3 regions of the Kitasatospora sp. NPDC034533 genome follow, and region 1 is predicted to be linked to each of the others. Evidence: riboswitches for the same ligand, from Rfam matches in the RefSeq annotation. Region 1 holds a riboswitch; each other region holds the start of a gene.
The links. Region 1 has a riboswitch for S-adenosylmethionine ahead of ACZ55U_RS03725 (IclR family transcriptional regulator). Riboswitches for the same ligand answer to the same signal wherever they lie in the genome.
Positions count from the first base shown of each region.

Region 2: it holds a riboswitch for S-adenosylmethionine, as region 1 does, so the genes downstream of both, thrC (threonine synthase) here and ACZ55U_RS03725 (IclR family transcriptional regulator) in region 1, are expected to answer to the same signal.
Region 3: it holds a riboswitch for S-adenosylmethionine, as region 1 does, so the genes downstream of both, ACZ55U_RS07910 (aminotransferase class V-fold PLP-dependent enzyme) here and ACZ55U_RS03725 (IclR family transcriptional regulator) in region 1, are expected to answer to the same signal.

Region 1 covers NZ_JBVITE010000003.1:161,485-167,250, reverse strand. Annotated here, with positions in the region: gene ACZ55U_RS03730 (DUF362 domain-containing protein) at 1-1,481, opposite strand, end outside; gene ACZ55U_RS03725 (IclR family transcriptional regulator) at 1,769-2,482, opposite strand; SAM riboswitch class I at 2,680-2,822, opposite strand; gene ACZ55U_RS03720 (DUF7144 family membrane protein) at 3,022-3,507, opposite strand; gene ACZ55U_RS03715 (HEAT repeat domain-containing protein) at 3,762-4,517, shown strand; gene ACZ55U_RS03710 (HEAT repeat domain-containing protein) at 4,504-5,508, shown strand; gene ACZ55U_RS03705 (hypothetical protein) at 5,577-5,766, shown strand, end outside.
Region 2 covers NZ_JBVITE010000005.1:70,713-76,478, reverse strand. Annotated here, with positions in the region: gene groL (chaperonin GroEL) at 1-353, opposite strand, end outside; gene ACZ55U_RS05640 (cold-shock protein) at 676-879, opposite strand; gene ACZ55U_RS05635 (ubiquitin-like small modifier protein 1) at 1,418-1,696, opposite strand; gene thrC (threonine synthase) at 1,759-3,039, opposite strand; SAM riboswitch class I at 3,056-3,190, opposite strand; gene ACZ55U_RS05625 (glucosyl-3-phosphoglycerate synthase) at 3,340-4,341, shown strand; gene ACZ55U_RS05620 (alpha,alpha-trehalose-phosphate synthase (UDP-forming)) at 4,380-5,766, shown strand, end outside.
Region 3 covers NZ_JBVITE010000007.1:137,898-143,663, forward strand. Annotated here, with positions in the region: gene ACZ55U_RS07890 (NYN domain-containing protein) at 1-12, opposite strand, end outside; gene ACZ55U_RS07895 (hypothetical protein) at 231-494, opposite strand; gene ACZ55U_RS07900 (rhomboid family intramembrane serine protease) at 696-1,466, shown strand; gene ACZ55U_RS07905 (Lrp/AsnC ligand binding domain-containing protein) at 1,508-1,789, shown strand; gene ACZ55U_RS07910 (aminotransferase class V-fold PLP-dependent enzyme) at 1,793-3,208, opposite strand; SAM riboswitch class IV at 3,259-3,377, opposite strand; gene trpD (anthranilate phosphoribosyltransferase) at 3,488-4,564, opposite strand; gene ACZ55U_RS07920 (response regulator) at 4,685-5,110, opposite strand; gene ctaE (aa3-type cytochrome oxidase subunit III) at 5,509-5,766, shown strand, end outside.

The sequences.
Region 1 (5,766 bases):
GGCTGGGCGAGGTAGAGGTTGCGCTCGATCTGGCGGGTCGGCCGGCCCTGGTCGTCGCGGGTCACCACGTGGACGCGGCCGCCGAGGTAGTCGGTCATGTAGCTGATGGACCGGCTGATGTCGACGCGCCGGACGAACTCGGCGTACGGGGCGTTGACGGTGCGTTCGCAGCCGAACAGGATCGAGTGGCCGACGTGCTGCCAGCGCATCTGCCAGGCGTCGGCGGGCAGCGCGTCAATCACCGTCTCCAACGGCCGCAGCAGGGCGGTGATCCGGTCGAAGTCCCGGTGGGTGTAGGCCGCCGGGTCGACCGCGAGGGAGACGTCCCGGCGCCGCAGGGCGTCCTTGGCGTTGCCGGTCCGCCAGGCGCGGACGGTGGAGGAGGCGGAGGCCGCGGCGCCGACCATGGCGCACAGGGTGGCGGTGGCGGCCGGGTTGGTGTCGGCGGCGCGGATCAGTGCGGTGAGGAGGCGGGAGAGCCGGGCGAGCGCCGGGTCGGTGACCTCCGCCGTACCGGGGGCGACCTGCCAGGCGGCGATGCTGAACAGCCGGTGGGCGCGCCCGTCGGGGGCGAGCCGGCGCACCGCCTCGACCAGCGAGCGCGGCGGGTTGCGCCAGCCCGGGTAGGGCGTCAGGTCGCCGTCGATCCGGTAGGCGCCGGGCAGGCCGCGGTCGCTGAGGACCCGGGCGTTGAGCGGTGAGGAGGCGGGGTCGACGCCCATCAGCAGGGCGCCGACCAGGTCGGCGAGGACGCCGTCCGGTGCGGCGATCACGGTGTCCGTCCGCAGCGGGCGGCCGACGTGCGATCCGGCGCAGCCGTGGCTGCTGACGACCGCGTCGATCAGGTGGAAGTCCGGCGGGTAGGCGCCCAGCAGGTCGACGAGGACCTCGGCGCCGTCGCGGCGGGCGCGGTAGTGGTGGTGCTTGTCGTCCTGCGGGAGCACGCCGAACAGGTTGGCCAGGCACAGGGCGTAGCCGAACTCGGGGTGGGTGCAGTTCTTCGCGATGTTGATCCGGAAGCCCGCCTCCAGCCAGCCGCGCGCCAGTCCGCTGCCGTGCAGCACGGCCGATTCGGGGAACTCGGCCGGTTCGACCTCGGCGGAGAGGTCCACGAGGCGGTAGGCGTTGCCCTGCGGGGTGCGCTCGCGGTAGCCGAGTCGGCGGCACGCTTCGAGGGGTCCGGGGCCGGCCAGCCAGGTGTCCGGGCCGCAGCGGGCGGCGCCGACGGCGACGTCGCGGTAGCCGCGCTCGTGCAGCAGGTCGATCAGGTGCTCCACGAGGGCCGCGCCGACCGCCGTCGCGGGGTCGCCGTAGGCGGAGGCGCCCGGGGTCAGCAGCACCGCGACCGCCGCGGGATCGCCGCCGGCCCGCTCGGCGAGCCGCTCCCAGAGCCCGGCCCGGGCGACCGCCTCCGCCAGCAGGTCCGGGCCGGAGCGCGGCCGGACCCGGGTGGAGCGGGCCACGGCGGCGACGACGGTCACATCTCCCCCAACGCCGGTGGACGGCCTTCCCGTTGGCGCCCGTCCGGGCCATCGCCGAATTACCGGAAAGCAGCTCGAAAGAGGTTGAAAGCGATGCTACTGCCCGGAGGTCGGATGCGGCGCGGGGACGCGCGCTCGTGTCCCGGCAGCGGGGGCGGCAGGGGGGCGGGAGGCAGGGACGCCCGAGCCGGACCTGTCGAGCCGGACCTGTCGCGTCTGCGGGCCGGGCCGGCCGCCGGTGCCCCACCTCGCATCCGCAGGCCCGGCCGCCCACCGCCCCCGCCCCGTCAGGGGTTGCGCAGCGCCTCGGTGAGGCGCTGCGCCGCCTCCAGGACGGCCTGGGAGAGCTGGGCACCCGGGTGGCGGGTGAGCCGTTCGATCGGGCCGGAGACGGAGACGGCGGCCACCACCCGGTTCGACGGGCCCCGCACGGGCGCGGAGACGGACGCGACGCCCGGCTCCCGCTCCCCGATGGACTGGGCCCAGCCCCGGCGCCGCACCCCGCTCAGCGCGGTGGCGGTGAACCGGGCGCCCTGCAACCCCCGGTGGAGGCGCTCCGGCTCCTCCCAGGCGAGCAGGACCTGCGCGGCGGAGCCGACCTTCATCGGCAGTGTGACGCCCACCGGCACGGTGTCGCGCAGGCCGGTGAGCCGCTCGGCGGCGGCCACGCAGATCCGCACCTCGCCCTGCCGGCGGTAGAGCTGGGCGCTCTCCCCGGTGACGTCGCGCAGGTGGGCGAGGACCGAGCCGGAGGCGGCCAGCAGCCGGTCCTCCCCGGCGGCCGTCGAGAGCTCGGTGAGCCGGGGGCCGAGGGCGAACCGGCCCTGCATGTCGCGGGTGACCAGCCGGTGGTGTTCGAGGGCGACGGCCAGCCGGTGGGCGGTGGGGCGCGCCATGCCGGTGGCGGTGACGAGCCCGCCCAGGGTGGTCGGGCCGGCCTCCAGGATGCCGAGGATCGTGGTGACCTTGTCGAGCACGCCGACGCCGCTCGTGTTCTCCATGGATGGGTACTCCAGTCTCAGTGCCCGTGAGCGGTGGGTGGTCCTGCTCACGGGGGCTCCCGGCGGGAGCCGGGGGGTGGTCAGCGAGGACGGGCCGGAGAAGTCGGCCGATTGCCTGCGCCGGGCACGAGACGGGTACGCGGAAGGGCCGGGGCGGTCAGCGCCCGGGCGAAGGACAGCACAGAGAGCACCGTGTCTCCTCATCTTTCCCGCGCCACATTGGCGACAGGCCGGAGTTGGCACTGATCCCGGACGGCACGGCGCGTACTTCGGACGCCGGGTCGATCGGGGAGTTGCCGGGGCTTCGTAGGGCCGGTCCCTCCACCCCTCTGGATGATTCGCGACGAACGATACCCAGCTCGGAGCGCCTCGCCAAACGGGCCCCCGCCACGGTGCGCTGGTCAGGGCGCCGTCCGGGGCCCTGACCAGCACTGTTCCAGCCGCCGGGCCCCAGGGCCACCGACGTGCCGGCCCCGCTGCCCTGCCCCGCTGCCGGGGCCGGGCAGCGGGGCAGGGCGGCGGGGCGGTCAGGCCACCGATCAGCTCCGGTCGGGTCCCGCCCGCTCCGGTCCGGTCCGGTCGTGATCGGTCACTCCCGGTCGCGGCGGCGGTGTGACGACCCGCCCGACGCACAGCGCCCAGATGACCAGGGCGTCGATCGCGATCAGCACGATCGCCCAGAGCGGGTAGTACGGCAGCCAGACGAAGTTGGCGAGCATCCCGAACACCGCCACCACCACACCGACGACGCGGGCCCAGGTCGCGCCGCTGAAGACCGCCACCCCGGTCACGATGACGACGATCCCGAGAATCAGGTGGAGCCAGCCCCACCCCTCGGTGTTCATCGAGTACACGTAGCTCCGGGTGACGATGAGCACGCGGTCCCGGTGGATGGCGGCGGTCCCCTGGAAGACCGCCATGAGGCCGGCGGAGATCAGCATGACCCCGGCGAAGATGGTCCACCCATTCGCGTGGGGGTACCGGTTGGCCCCCCGAATGGCGGGACCGGTAGCACTACTCGCCATGACACGGGCTCCTTCGGTTGCGCACGCCCCGCGGGCGCGGGGTACGGGAAGGACGGGCGGCCGGGCGCGGGTGCTCCGGGGGGACCACGGCGGCCCGGCTCTCAGCCGCCGCGGGTGGGGTCGGGGAGGTCGGCGATGCGCGGAGAAGCACCCGTGACGGCAGAGCCCCGTAATCACCGTAAGGCGGGACCTCCGGCTCCGCTTGACCTTGACACCGTGACAAGCCCTTCACTGTGGCCGAGGAGGTGGTCCTGATGACCAGGCCGAACGAGGACACGAACCCGGACACCGGTGTGAGCACGACCACGAACGGCGACACCGGCCCGGCCCCGGACCCCGACACGACGCCGGCGCTGCGGGCGCTGCGGGCGCTGGGGCACGACGACCCCTCTGTCCGGCTGCGGGCGGCGCTGGCGGTCGGCACGAGCCCGAGCCCGGGGTACGTCGAAGGGCTCGTCGAGCGGTGCGCGGTCGAACCCGAGTTCTCCGTGCGCGAGATGCTCACCTGGGCGCTCACCCGCCACCCGGCGTCGCTGACGCTCCCGCCGCTGCTCGGGGAGGTCGGCTCCCCGCGTGCGCAGGCGCGCAGCCAGGCGCTGCACACCCTGTCCAAGATCGGGGACCGGCGGGCCTGGCCGGCGATCACGCCCGCGCTGCTGGCCGACCCCGACGACGAGGTGGCCCGCAGTGCCTGGCGGGCGGCGGTCGCACTGGTCCCCGAGGGTGCCGAGCACGGCTTGGCCGTAGTGTTGGCGAGCCGGCTCGGACGCGGCGGGCGGCAGACGCGGCTGAGCCTCAGCCGGGCGCTGGTCGCGCTCGGGGAGGCGGTGCTGCCGGTGCTGACCGCCGCCACGACGGACCGCGACCCCCGGGTGCGCGCCCACGCGCTCGCCACGGAACGGCTGTGGCACGACCCGGACGCCGGGTTCGAGTCCGCGATCGAGGAGGCGAAGCGCGCGGTGGCCCTCGACGGGGCGCCGGGAGGGACGGTGGGCAGTGCTGATCGGTGACGTCGCCCGGCGGTCCGGGGTGAGCGCCCGCATGCTCAGGCACTACGAGTCGCTCGGCCTGGTCCGGCCGACCGGCCGCACCGACTCCGGCTACCGCCAGTACGCCGAGGAGGACATCCGCCGGATCTTCCACATCGAGAGCCTGCGCTCCCTGGGCCTGTCGTTGCGCGAGGTCGGACGCGCGCTCGACGACCCGGGCTTCGCGCCCGCCGCCCTCGTCGAGGACCTGATCGGCCGCACCCGGGAGCGCATCGCGGCGGAGACGGAGCTGCTCACCCGGCTCAGCCGGATCGGCGCCGCCGAACCCGCCGGCTGGGAGGACGTGCTGCGGATCGTCTCGCTCCTCCAGGCACTGGAGTCCAAGAACCCGGGCGCCCGGCAGCGCGCCGCCCTGTCCGCGTCCGAGGACGTACCGGTGCCGGTGGAGGCTCTGGTCGAGGCCGTCCTGGCCGAGCCGGACCCGAACGTCGCCGGGGCGCTGCGCTGGGCGCTGGCCCAGGCGGGCGGCGACGGGCCGGCCCTGCTGGCGAAGGGCCTCCACGCCCCCGCGGCCGAGGTGCGCGAACGCGCCGTGCGCTCCCTCGCCGAACTGCCGGGCGGTGAGGCCACCGCCCTGCTGCGCGACGCCCTCGCCCACCCTGATCCCGCCGTCCGCGGGTGCGCCGCCCTGGCGCTCGGCACCCGCGGCGCGGCGGACGCCGTTCCGACCCTCATCGGCATGATCGTCGAGGAGGTCAAGGACGCCGACGCGGCCGACGCGCTGGGTGCGCTGGCCGCCGATCCCGCGCTGGCGGACCGGATCGCCACCGGACTCGCCGACCGCCTCGCCGACGGAGCCGTCGACGCGCCCGCCCGCCTGCGGCTGACCCAGGCGCTGGCCGACGTCCCGGGGAGCGCCTCGTCCCGCGCCCTCGAAGCGCTGGCCCGCGACGAGGACCGCGCGGTCGCGTCGACGGCCGCGTACGTCCTCGGACTGCGCGACGCACGGTAGCCGGGGCCGGGTACGGCGGGCCGGAAAAGCCCCTGCGCCCCGACCGGCGCGCGTGCCATCCTCGGCGGATGCCTGCCCGTAGCCGCCGCCTGCCCCGGCACCTGTCCTGGCCGCTCAGCTCCACGGACGTCCGCGCCGCCCTCGGCGACCAGGAGGCGGACGACGCCGGCCTCTGGTACGCCCGCGAACCCCAGAGCGACGGGACGGTGCTGGAGGTCGCGTGGGTTCCGCAGACCTCCTCCCCCTACGGCCGGGGCA
Region 2 (5,766 bases), on a different contig from region 1:
CCGCGCTTCAGGGCCATCGGGTTGGCGCCGGCGGCGACGTTGCGCAGACCCTCGCGAACCAGGGCCTGGGCGAGCACGGTGGCGGTGGTGGTGCCGTCACCCGCGACGTCGTCCGTCTTCTTGGCGACCTCCTTGACGAGCTCCGCGCCGATCTTCTCGTACGGGTCCTCGAGCTCGATCTCCTTGGCGATGGAGACACCGTCGTTGGTGATCGTGGGGGCGCCCCACTTCTTCTCCAGCACGACGTTGCGACCCTTGGGGCCGAGCGTGACCTTCACCGCGTCGGCGAGCTGGTTCATGCCACGCTCAAGGCCGCGGCGAGCTTCCTCATCAAAGGCGATGATCTTGGCCATCAGAAGTGGTCCTCCGGGACACGGTCGACTGCTCGGACCAAGGGGTGCCCGCGACGGACGGCCCTGGTGCGCGGAGGTCCATTCCCCTGCCGCTCCCGGGGGCCTCACCGACCCGGTCCGCTGTCACTCTCACACTGTGAGTGCTAACGCAATGATTAGCACTCCGGGTGGTCGAGTGCAAGCCCTGCCGCCGATCCGCGAGCCGCCGCCGGGGCCGTCCGGGAACGCCGACGGGCCCGCACGACACGCGTCGTGCGGGCCCGTCGAGAAGCGAGTGGTCACCAGCCGTGGGGCCGCGCCGAGCTCCTGGAGTCGGAAGGGGTCAGACCGCGGCGCGGACCATGTCCGCCTGCGGGCCCTTCTGTCCCTGAGAGATCTCGAACTCGACCCGCTGGCCCTCCTCGAGGGTGCGGTAGCCGTCCATCTGGATCGCGCTGTAGTGGACGAAGACGTCCGCACCACCGTCGACCGCGATGAAGCCGTAGCCCTTCTCCGCGTTGAACCACTTGACGGTGCCCTGAGCCATTCCGAACTCCCCTAGTGCTGTGCTGGCCCTTCACGGGCCCGCAGGTCGCGGGCCCGGGTTGGTTTGAAGGCCGGCCCGGGGAACCCCCCCTGGGCGCAGCCGTGCACGCCGCAACCGACCGCTCAGGACGCCAGACGGCTTCCGGCGAGCGGGTGATTGCGTCGACCGCCGCTGAATGTATCCGGATCGACGCCCTCTGCAACAGGGCCAACCGCCGGTAATTCCGCCGGGGCGTCAGCGGACAGTACGGGCCGAATCGGAATGATCTCGGCATTCCACGCCGGACATAGCGGACGAATTACCCAAAATGCCTGACGGAATTCTGACAGCTGCCTGACATGTTTCACGGGCCGGTCTCACCGGCCGAACGCCCTGGGGCGGAGCACCGCGCGGGCCGAAAGGGAATCCCTGTTCCCAGCCGAGCGACACTCTACTCCGACTCGACCCGGAAATATTCCCGCCGAAATGCGAACGGCCGCCCGCGCGTACGGAGAGCCGAATTCCGTACGCGCGGGCGACCGCGGGTCACCGCGTGGGCTCAGCAGCCGCCGGCCACCGCCGGGATGATCGAGACGCCGGCGCCGTCCTTGATCTCGGTCGCCAGGCCCTCGGCGAAGCGCACGTCGTCGTCGTTCACGTAGACGTTCACGAAGCGGCGCAGCTTGCCGGTGTCGTCCAGGATGCGGGCGGAGATGCCGGGGTGGTTGCGCTCCAGGTCGGCGATGACCTCGGCCAGGGTGGCGCCCTCGGCGGTCACCTCGGCGGCGCCGCCGGTGTAGGTGCGCAGGATGGTGGGGATGCGGACGTTGGCGCTCATGACTCTCCTTGCGGGGGCCGGCCTCGCGGGGCCTGCCTTGCGGGGGTGGGTTCCGGGGCGGTTCAGGCGGACGCGAGGCCGGCGGCGCGGAAGGCGTCCAGCGTCGGGCGGATGACGGCGGTCATCCCGGCGTCGGAGACGGCGTCCAGGGTCTTCAGGCCGTCGCCGGTGTTGATCGCGACGGTCTCCTTGGCCGGGTCCAGCTGTCCGGTCTCGACGAGCTTCTTCAGCACGCCGACGGTCACCCCGCCCGCGGTCTCGGCGAAGATGCCCTCGGTCCGCGCCAGCAGCCGGATCGCGGCCACGACCTCGGCGTCCGTGACGTCCTCCACGGCGCCGCCGGTACGGCGGGCGATGTCCAGCACGTACGGGCCGTCGGCCGGGTTGCCGATCGCCAGCGACTTGGCGATGGTGTCCGGCTTGACCGGCTTGATCACGTCCCGGCCGGCCTTGAACGCGGCCGACACCGGGGAGCAGCCCTCGGCCTGGGCGCCGAAGATCCGGTACGGCCGGTCCTCGACCAGGCCGAGCTTGATCAGCTCCTGGAGACCCTTGTCGATCTTCGTCAGCTGCGAGCCCGAGGCGATCGGGATCACGATCTGCTCCGGCAGCCGCCAGCCGAGCTGCTCGCAGATCTCGTACGCCAGCGTCTTCGAGCCCTCGCCGTAGTACGGCCGCAGGTTCACGTTGACGAAGCCCCAGCCCTCGCCGGCCGCGTCGCCGATCAGCTCCGAGCAGAAGCGGTTCACGTCGTCGTAGTTGCCCTCGATGCCGACCAGCTCGCCGCCGTACACCCCGGCCATGACGACCTTGCCCTGCTCCAGGTCGTGCGGGATGAACACGCAGGAGCGGAACCCGGCCCGGGCCGCCGCCGCGCCCACCGCGCCGGCCAGGTTGCCGGTGGAGGAACAGGAGAGCGTGGTGTAGCCGAACGCCCGGGCCGCCTCGATCGCGCACGCGACCACCCGGTCCTTGAACGAGTGCGTCGGGTTGCCCGAGTCGTCCTTGATGTGCAGCTGGGCGGTGAAGCCGAGCTCCCGGCCCAGGTTGTCCGCCTTCACCAGCGGGGTCCAGCCCGGGTTCAGGTTGGGCTTGGAGGCCACGTCGGCCGGGACGGGCAGCAGCGGCGCGTAGCGCCAGATCGAGGTGGGGCCGGCCTCGATCCGCTTGCGCAGCTCCTCGGCGCCCTCACCGCCGAACTCGTAGGCGATCTCCAGCGGGCCGAAGCACTCCAGGCAGGCGAAGCTGGGGCCGAGCGGGAAGCGGGTGCCGCACTCCCGACAGGACAGGGCGGCGGCGGGGCCGAGGTCCACGGAAACGGGTGCGGCGGTGTCGATAGCCATGATGGCGAGGCCTCTCTCCTCATCTTCCCCGTGGCGCGGTCGCGCCACAGGCCGGAATTGGCACCTGTCCCGCCGGGGCCTGTGACGACAGCCGGGCGGGAAGGTTGCCGGGACGTCAACGGGCCGTTCCCTCAGTCCCTCTGGATGAGCTTGTGAAATTGTGGTGGTGCTCAACGGCGACCCCGGCGTGCGAAGGTCCGACCGCTGTACGAAGACTGTATCCGAAGGCGTCAACCCATGAACGGGACTGTCCGCCACGCGAGATGACCCGTTCCACCCGACCCCGCCGAGGAGACTTCCGTGCCCGCCGAACCGACCCCCGAGCTCCTCCCGCAGGCGGCGTCCTGGCTGCGCCGCCGCTCCTGGAGCGCGGCCGACCGGCCGGTGAGCACCCTCCTCGCGGCCAAGGAGCGCACCGGCCGCACCGTCAGCGTGGTCCTGCCCGCGCTGGACGAGGAGGCCACCGTCGGCGACATCGTCCGCACCATCCGCCGCGAGCTGATGGAACGCCTGCCGCTGGTCGACGAACTCGTCGTGGTGGACTCCGGCTCCACCGACGACACCGCCGCCGTCGCCGCCGAGGCCGGCGCCCGGGTCGAGCACCGCGACGCCATCCTGCCCCGGCTGCCCGCCGTCCCCGGCAAGGGCGAGGTGCTCTGGCGCTCGCTGCTGGTCACCCGCGGCGACATCGTCTGCTTCGTGGACGCCGACCTGCGCGAGTTCGACCCGGCCTTCGTCTCCGGCATCGTCGGCCCGCTGCTGACCGACGAGTCCATCCAGCTGGTCAAGGCCATGTACGACCGCCCGCTGGAGTCGGAGGGCGCCGTGCTGCCGGCCGGCGGCGGCCGGGTCACCGAACTCGTCGCCCGGCCCCTGCTCAACCTCCACTGGCCGGAACTCGCCGGTTTCGTCCAGCCCCTCGGCGGTGAGTACGCGGCCCGCCGCTCACTGCTCGAACGGCTGCCCTTCCCCACCGGCTACGGCGTCGAACTCGGACTGCTGGTCGACGCCCTGGAGCTGGCCGGCCTGGACGCGCTGGCCCAGGTGGACGTCGGCGTCCGGCACCACCGCCACCAGGACGGCCAGGCCCTCGGCCGGATGGCCGCCACCATCTACCGGACCGCCCTCGAACGCCTCGACCGCACCCACCGCCTCAAGGCCTCCGCCGACCTGGTCCACCCCCACCTCACCCAGTTCACCCGCGACCCGAGGACCCGGGCCTTCACCGCCCACACCCACCCGGTGACCGCCCGGGAACGCCCCCCGATGCACACCGTCCCCGAGTACGCCGCCCGCCACTGACGGGTTTGCCGCCCCGTACCCCCGGCAACATGCCAACCATGGGCGATCTCACGACCAACCGTTCGAGCGAGACCGGCACCGCCCCCGTCCTGGTGGCCTCCAACCGGGGACCGGTGTCCTTCAGCACCACCGTCGACGGCACGCTGACCCTGCGGCGGGGCGGCGGCGGGCTGGTCTCCGGCCTCTCCGCGATCGACGACCCGAACGCCGTCTGGGTCTGCGCCGCCCTCAACGACTCCGACCGCAGAGCCGCCGCCGAGGCCCCCGACGGCCGCCTCGACCGGGCCGGCCACGACGTCGGCGGGCAGGCCGTGCGGATGCTGGACATAGACCCGCAGACCTTCGCCCGCGCCTACAACGGCGTCGCCAACTCCACCCTCTGGTTCGTCCACCACCTGCTCTACGCGACCCCGACCGCCCCCTCCTTCGACGCCCGCTTCCGCACCGAGTGGGCCGCCTACCGCGCCTACAACGAGGCCTTCGCCGAGGCCCTGGCCGGCGAGGCCGCCCCGAACGCCGCGGTCCTCGTCCAGGACTACCACCTGTCGCTGGTCCCGGCCCTGCTCCGCGAGGCCCGACCCGACCTGCGGATCGGCCACTTCTCGCACACCCCCTGGGCCCCGCCCGAGTACTACCGGCTGCTGCCCGACGACGTCGCCCGGGCCGTGCTCACCGGCATCCTGGGCGCCGACCGGGCCGGCTTCCTCACCGAGCGCTGGGCCCGCGCCTTCGCCGCCTGCTGCGCGGACCTCCTCGGCGCCACCGTCGACCACGACGCGCTCACCGTCACCCACGACGGCCGCACCACCCGCCTCGGCGTCCACGCCCTCGGCGCCGACGGCGACTTCCTGCGCGAACGCTCGCGCCGCCCCGACGTGGACGAGCGCCTCGCCGCCCTGCGCGAGGCCGTCGGCGACCGCCGCACCATCGTCCGGGTCGACCGCACCGAGCTCAGCAAGAACATCGTGCGCGGTCTCCAGGCGTACCGGCACCTGCTCCGCACCCGCCCCGAGTGGCACGACCGGGTGGTGCACATCGCCTTCGCCTACCCGTCCCGCACCGACCTGGCCGAGTACCGGCACTACACCGCCGCCGTCCAGGACCTGGCCGCCGCCATCAACGCCGAGTTCGCCACCCCCGGCTGGCAGCCGCTGCTCCTGCACGTCGACGACGACTTCCCGCGCTCCCTCGCCGCCTACCGGCTGGCCGACGTCGCCCTGGTCAACCCCATCCGGGACGGCATGAACCTGGTCGCCAAGGAGGTCCCGGTGGTCTCCGACCACGGCTGCGCGCTGGTGCTCTCCCGGGAGGCCGGCGCCCACGCCGAGCTGGCGGACGACGCCCTCACCGTCAACCCGTACGACGTCATCGCGACGGCCGACGCCCTCCACGCCGGCCTGACCATGAGCCACGAGGAGCGCGCCG
Region 3 (5,766 bases), on a different contig from region 1:
GGAGCCCTCCACCGCCCCGGCCCCCTCGGCCGGGGCCTCGGCCGCAGCGGGCTGAAGCCCCTGGGCTTCGCCGGGCTCCTTCGCTGCGTCCACCACGTCCTCGGCTCCGATCCTGGTCCAGCGGGGTACGGCGGCGGCCGCCCCTGTCGTCACGCTCCGTGCGTCTTGTTCTGTATTGTCCCGTGCGCCGGACGGGCGCGCCGCGCACCCGCCCGCCGCACCGACGGGCGTCAGCCCTGCTCGGCGGGGGCCTCCGCGCCCTCGGCACCCGGACGGGCCACCAGCTCGACCTGGTCCACCGCGTTGCACCAGCGGCAGCGCACCGACTCGATGGTCTCGCTCAGCACCTCGGTCTCCTCGACCTTGGCCTCGCCGGCCAGGTCGAAGTGCAGGAACTCGGTCACCCGCGCGGTGCGGGTCACGTCGAAGCGGGTGAGGTTGCCGCACAGGGTGCAGCGCCAGCGCGTCTCGGCGGTCAGGGCGGGGACGGTCATCGGGGGTCCTCTCGGGTGGTCCCTGGGTGGGCTAGGCGCTCCCCACGGAGCCCCGGCGTCGGCGGCGGGAGGCGGGAATGCCCGCCCCAAGCCTATTGCCTGGGGCAACCACCGCGACCACCGGTTGCCCGAACAACCGCACTGGTCCACCTGCCGTAAACCGTCGTGTCACCTGCGGCGCCCGGAGGGATGCTTGGCCGCATGGCGCTCGCGGCCTCCGACCACACCGCCGCCCGGGCGTCGACCGCCCCGGCGGTCAGCTACGCCCTGATCGCGCTCAACACCCTGGTCTTCCTGCTCGGCCCGGCCGCCGGGCTCAACCCGGTGTACGGCTCCGGCCAGGCCCGGGTCTGCGCGGAGCAGCGGTACGAGCAGCGCTGGGGCGCCGTCCCCGCCGAGCTGCCGGCCGGCCGGCCGCTGACCGCCGAACAGCTGGCCGAGGCCCCGGACCCGGTCCCCGGCTGCCCGGCCGCCCCCACCCCCGGCAAGCACCCGGCCCTGTCCGTCCTCACCGGCCTCTTCCTGCACGCCGGCTGGCTGCACCTGCTGGGGAACCTGCTGTTCCTCCACGTCTTCGGCCCCACCGTCGAACGACGGCTGGGCCGGGCCCGGTACGCCGTGTTCTACCTGGCGGCCGGCTGCCTGAGCACGTACGGCTTCGCCCTCGCCGAGGCGCACTCGCCGGATGCCACCCGGGTGCTCATCGGGGCCTCCGGCGCGATCTCCGCCGTCCTCGGCGCCTACCTGCGCTTCCACCCCCGGGCCCGGGTGACCACCCTGGTCCCGCTGCTGTTCTTCCTGCCGCTGCGCTTCCCCGCCTGGCTGGTGCTCGGCCTCTGGTTCACCCTTCAGTGGTGGTCGGTGCACTCGGCGGGCCCGGGGGTGGCCTACCTGGTCCACGTGATCGGCTTCTGCGCCGGGTTCCTCTTCGCCTGTGCCGCCGCCCGCCACCCCCCGCGACGACCCGGCTGACGCCCGATACGCTGGCGGCACCTCACAAAGGAGCCCGAAAAGTGATCACCGCCATCGTCCTGATCAAGACCAGTGTCGACCGCATCCCGGAGATCGCCGAGGCCATCGCCGCCATCGAGGGCGTGAGCGAGGTCTACTCGGTGACCGGCGGCTACAACCTGGTGGCGATGGTGCGGGTGCGCCGGCACGACGACCTGGCCGAGGTCATCCCGGGCCGGCTCAACAAGGTCCCGGGCGTGGCCGACACCGAGACCCAGATCGCCTTCCGCACCTACTCCCAGCACGACCTGGAAGCCGCCTTCGCCCTCGGCCTGGACGAGTAGCGGTCAGCCCGCGCGCCGGGTGTCGGCGACGCAGCGCCCGCCCTCGTTGCGGTAGTTCCAGGCCGCGCCGTCCGTGACCAGCTCCCGGACGGCGGTCAGGAAGCGGTCGACGTGCTCGTCCGGCGTCCCGGCGCCGAAGCTCACCCGGATCGCGTTCAGGCTGCGCTCGCCCGGCAGCGACGGCTCCGGCGCCCCGCACTCGGACGGAGCCACCTCCTCGTCCCCCAGCAGGGTGCGCACCAGCGGGTGGGCGCAGAACAGGCCGTCGCGCACCCCGATGCCGTACTCGGCGGACAGCGCGGCCGAGAAGTGCGAGCTGTTCCAGCCCTGGACGACGAAGGACAGCACGCCCACCCGGGCGGAGTCGGCCCCGAACAGGTTGAGGACCTTGACCTGCGGGATCGCTGCCAGCCCGGCCGTCAGCCGCGCGATCAGCTGCTGCTCGCGGGCCTCCAGCGCGTCGAAGCCGGCCTCGGTCAGCGCCCGGCAGGCCGAGGCGATCGCGTAGGCGCCGATGACGTTCGGCGAGCCGGCCTCGTGCCGCGCCGGACCGGTGTGCCACTGCACGGCCACCGACCCGTCGGCCTCCCGGGCCACCGTCCGGGTCGCCCCGCCGCCCGCCAGGTACGGCTCGGCCGCGTCCAGCCAGTCGGCCCGGCCGGCCAGCACCCCGGCGCCGAACGGCGCGTAGATCTTGTGGCCGGAGAAGGCGATCCAGTCGACGTCCAGCTCGCGCACCGAGACCCGGTGGTGGGGCGCCAGCTGGGCGGCGTCCAGCACCACCCGGGCGCCGTGCCGGTGGGCGGTCCCGGTCAGCTCGGCGACCGGCCACAGCTCGCCGGTCACGTTGGAGGCGCCGGTGACGCACAGCAGCTTGGGGCCCTCGGGCGCCTCGGCGAGCGCGGCGTCCAGCGCGGCCACCGCCTCGGCCCGCGAGCGCGGCGCCCGCAGGTAGGTGACGCCCAGTCCGGCGTGCGCCCAGGGCAGCAGCGAGGCGTGGTGCTCGGTCTCGAAGGCGAACACCCGGGTGCCGGCCGGAACGGCGGCGGCCAGCAGGTTGAGCGAGTCGGTGGTGGCCCGGGTGAAGACCACCTGGTCGCCCTCGCGCAGGTCGAGGAACTCGCCGACGGTGCGGCGGCTCTGCTCGAACAGGTCGGTGGACAGCTGCGAGAGGTACCCGGCCCCGCGGTGCACGCTGCCGTAGTACGGCGCGTAGGCGGCGACGTCGTCCCACACCCGCTGGAGCGCCGGCGAGCTGGCCGCGTAGTCGAGCGCGGCGTACCCGACCTTCTCACCGCTGGCGAGCGGGACCTGGACGTCGGCGCCGAGGACGGCGAGCGGGGCACAGGGCTCGGCAGAGGGCTGCCGCGCGGAGCGCGACGAGAGGAGGGTGGTGACGGGAGAGGGGTGAGCGGACATGGATGCACTCCTTCTACGGGTAAGGGACCCCGGGAGTGCAAGCCGTCCGGTGTCCGCGCTTGTCGCACGGACGGTTTGCCGTGACGACCCGGTCCTCACCCAGGGCACCCCGCCACGGACGGAGGGTTGCCGGACAGCAAGCTGGGGCTTGGCGCTGTCGCTCATGACCTGGCGAAGACTCTAGGTCCCGTCCAGCGGGCGGTCAAACGGCCGTCCAGCATCCGGACACGGCGTGGAAGCCCGCACCGGTGCCCCCGGTACGGGCTTCCGACCTCCGCTTCAGGCCCGGCTGGTGGCCTCCGACCAGCGCCGCAGCAGGTCCTGCGCCGCGCCGGAGTCGATCGCCTTCGCGGCCCGCTCCATGCCCGCCGCCAGCTGTTCGGCGAGCGGCGCCTCGCCCAGGTCCAGCGCCACCAGGGCCGCCGCCGTGTTCAGCAGGACGGCGTCCCGCACCGGCCCGTGCTCCCCCGCCAGCAGCCGCCGCGCGACCTCGGCGTTGTACGAGGCGTCCGCCCCGCGCAGCGCCTCGATGCCGACCAGCTCGATGCCGACGTCCCGCGGGTCGAAGGTGATCTCGGTGACCACCCCGTCGCGCACCAGCCACACCTGCGAGGTGGTGGTGATGGTCAGCTCGTCCAGCCCGTCGTCGCCGCGGAAGACCAGCGCCGTCGAGCCCCGCCGGGCCAGCACGCCGGCGATCAGCCCGGCCAGCCGGGTGTCGAAGCAGCCGACGGCGTGCGCCGTGACCTTCGCCGGGTTGGTCAGCGGGCCGAGGATGTTGAAGGCGGTCGGCACCCCGAGGTCGACCCGCGCCGTGGCGGCGTGCCGCATCGAGGGGTGGAACTTCGCCGCGAAGCAGAAGGTGAGCCCGACCTCCTCGGCCACCTCGGCCACCCGCCGGGGCGACAGGTCCAGCGCCACCCCGAGCTTCTCCAGCACGTCCGAGGAGCCGCTGGCGGAGGAGGCGGATCGGTTGCCGTGCTTGATCACCTTGGCCCCGGCGGCGGCCGCGACGATCGCCGACATGGTGGAGATGTTGACGGTCTTCGCCCGGTCGCCGCCGGTGCCGACGATGTCCACCGCCGGGCCGGGGATGTCCAGCGGCTCGGCGTGCTCGTACATCGCGTCGACCAGGCCGGTGATCTCCTCGACCGACTCGCCCTTGGCCCGCAGCGCGACCATGAACCCGGCCACCTGGGCGGGGGACGCCTCGCCGCTCATGATCCGGTCCATCGCCCAGGCGGTGGACGAGCGGTCGAGGTCCTCCCCCTTCAACAGTGCCGTCAGGAGATCCGGCCAGGAGCGGACCACCTGCGCGGGGTCGCTACCGCCGTTCGCAGGGTTCACGTTCACCATGGCTGACTCCACTGTTGTCGGTTCCCCCGCTCCGGGGGGACGTCCGTACGGATGGAGCCAGCCTATCGAGCGGAGCGGTCGCCTCTCCCCTACTTCTTCCGACTGCGGCCGGGGCCGCGCTCAGCGGACCGCCGGAGCGCGCTTGGCCAGCCGGGCCCGCAGCAGGGTGGCCACCGCCTCGGCCAGGGCCACCGGGTCCACCGGGCGGGAGATCGCCGCGTCGGCCCGGCTCCAGGCGGCGAGCCAGGAGTCCTGCGGCCGGCCGATCAGCACCAGCACCGGCGGGCAGCCGTAGATCTCGTCCTTGAGCTGCCGCGCGAGGCCCAGCCCGCCGGCCGGCACCGCCTCGCCGTCCAGCAGGCAGAGGTCCACGCCCCCCTTCTCCAGCGCCTTGAGCACCGCGGGGGTGGTCGCGCACTCCAGGTAGGACAGTTCCGGAAGATCCTCGGCGGGCCGACGGCCGAGCGCCGTCAGCACCTGCTCGCGGGTGTTGCGGTCGTCGCTGTAGACGAGGACGGTGAGCGTCTCATCGGTCGTGTACGCCATGGACCCTGCTCCCTCAAGTGTGATCCGGACCACGTTCGCCTGATCCGGATGCTACTCCCGATCACCCGTCGCCGAGTCCCCCTCGCGCACCTTCCTCGCCGAGCCCCCGGCGCCCCGGGCTCACCCGCCCGGAGGACGGCCCGTCACCCGGCCCCGCCCGGTCCACCCGTACGGCCGACCCGGGCCCCCTCCCCCGTACCTCCCGGGACTGCTCCGGCCGTGCAACGACGCGCCGGGCAAGGGGGTCGTAAGCTGCCCCGAGGAACCATCAGAAAAGGGACGCGCCGCTGCTCAGCCCCCGTCCGGACCCCCCGTCGACCGCCAAGCGGGCATACCGCACGCACCGGACACTCCGAGGGACACCCCCCGACGTGAAGACGGAATAAGGGACCGACATAATGTCCGTCGTGGCGACAGCAACAGCAGTAGAAACCGGGCACGCGCACGGATCGGTCAACCGGCCGAACATGGTCAGCGTCGGAACGATCGTCTGGCTCAGTTCCGAGTTGATGTTCTTCGCGGCCCTCTTCGCGATGTACTTCACGCTCCGCTCCGTCAAGGGGCCGGAGTTCTGGACCGAGAAGGCCCACGCCCTCAACGTGCCCTTCTCCTCGGTCAACACCACCATCCTGGTGCTCTCCTCGCTGACCTGTCAG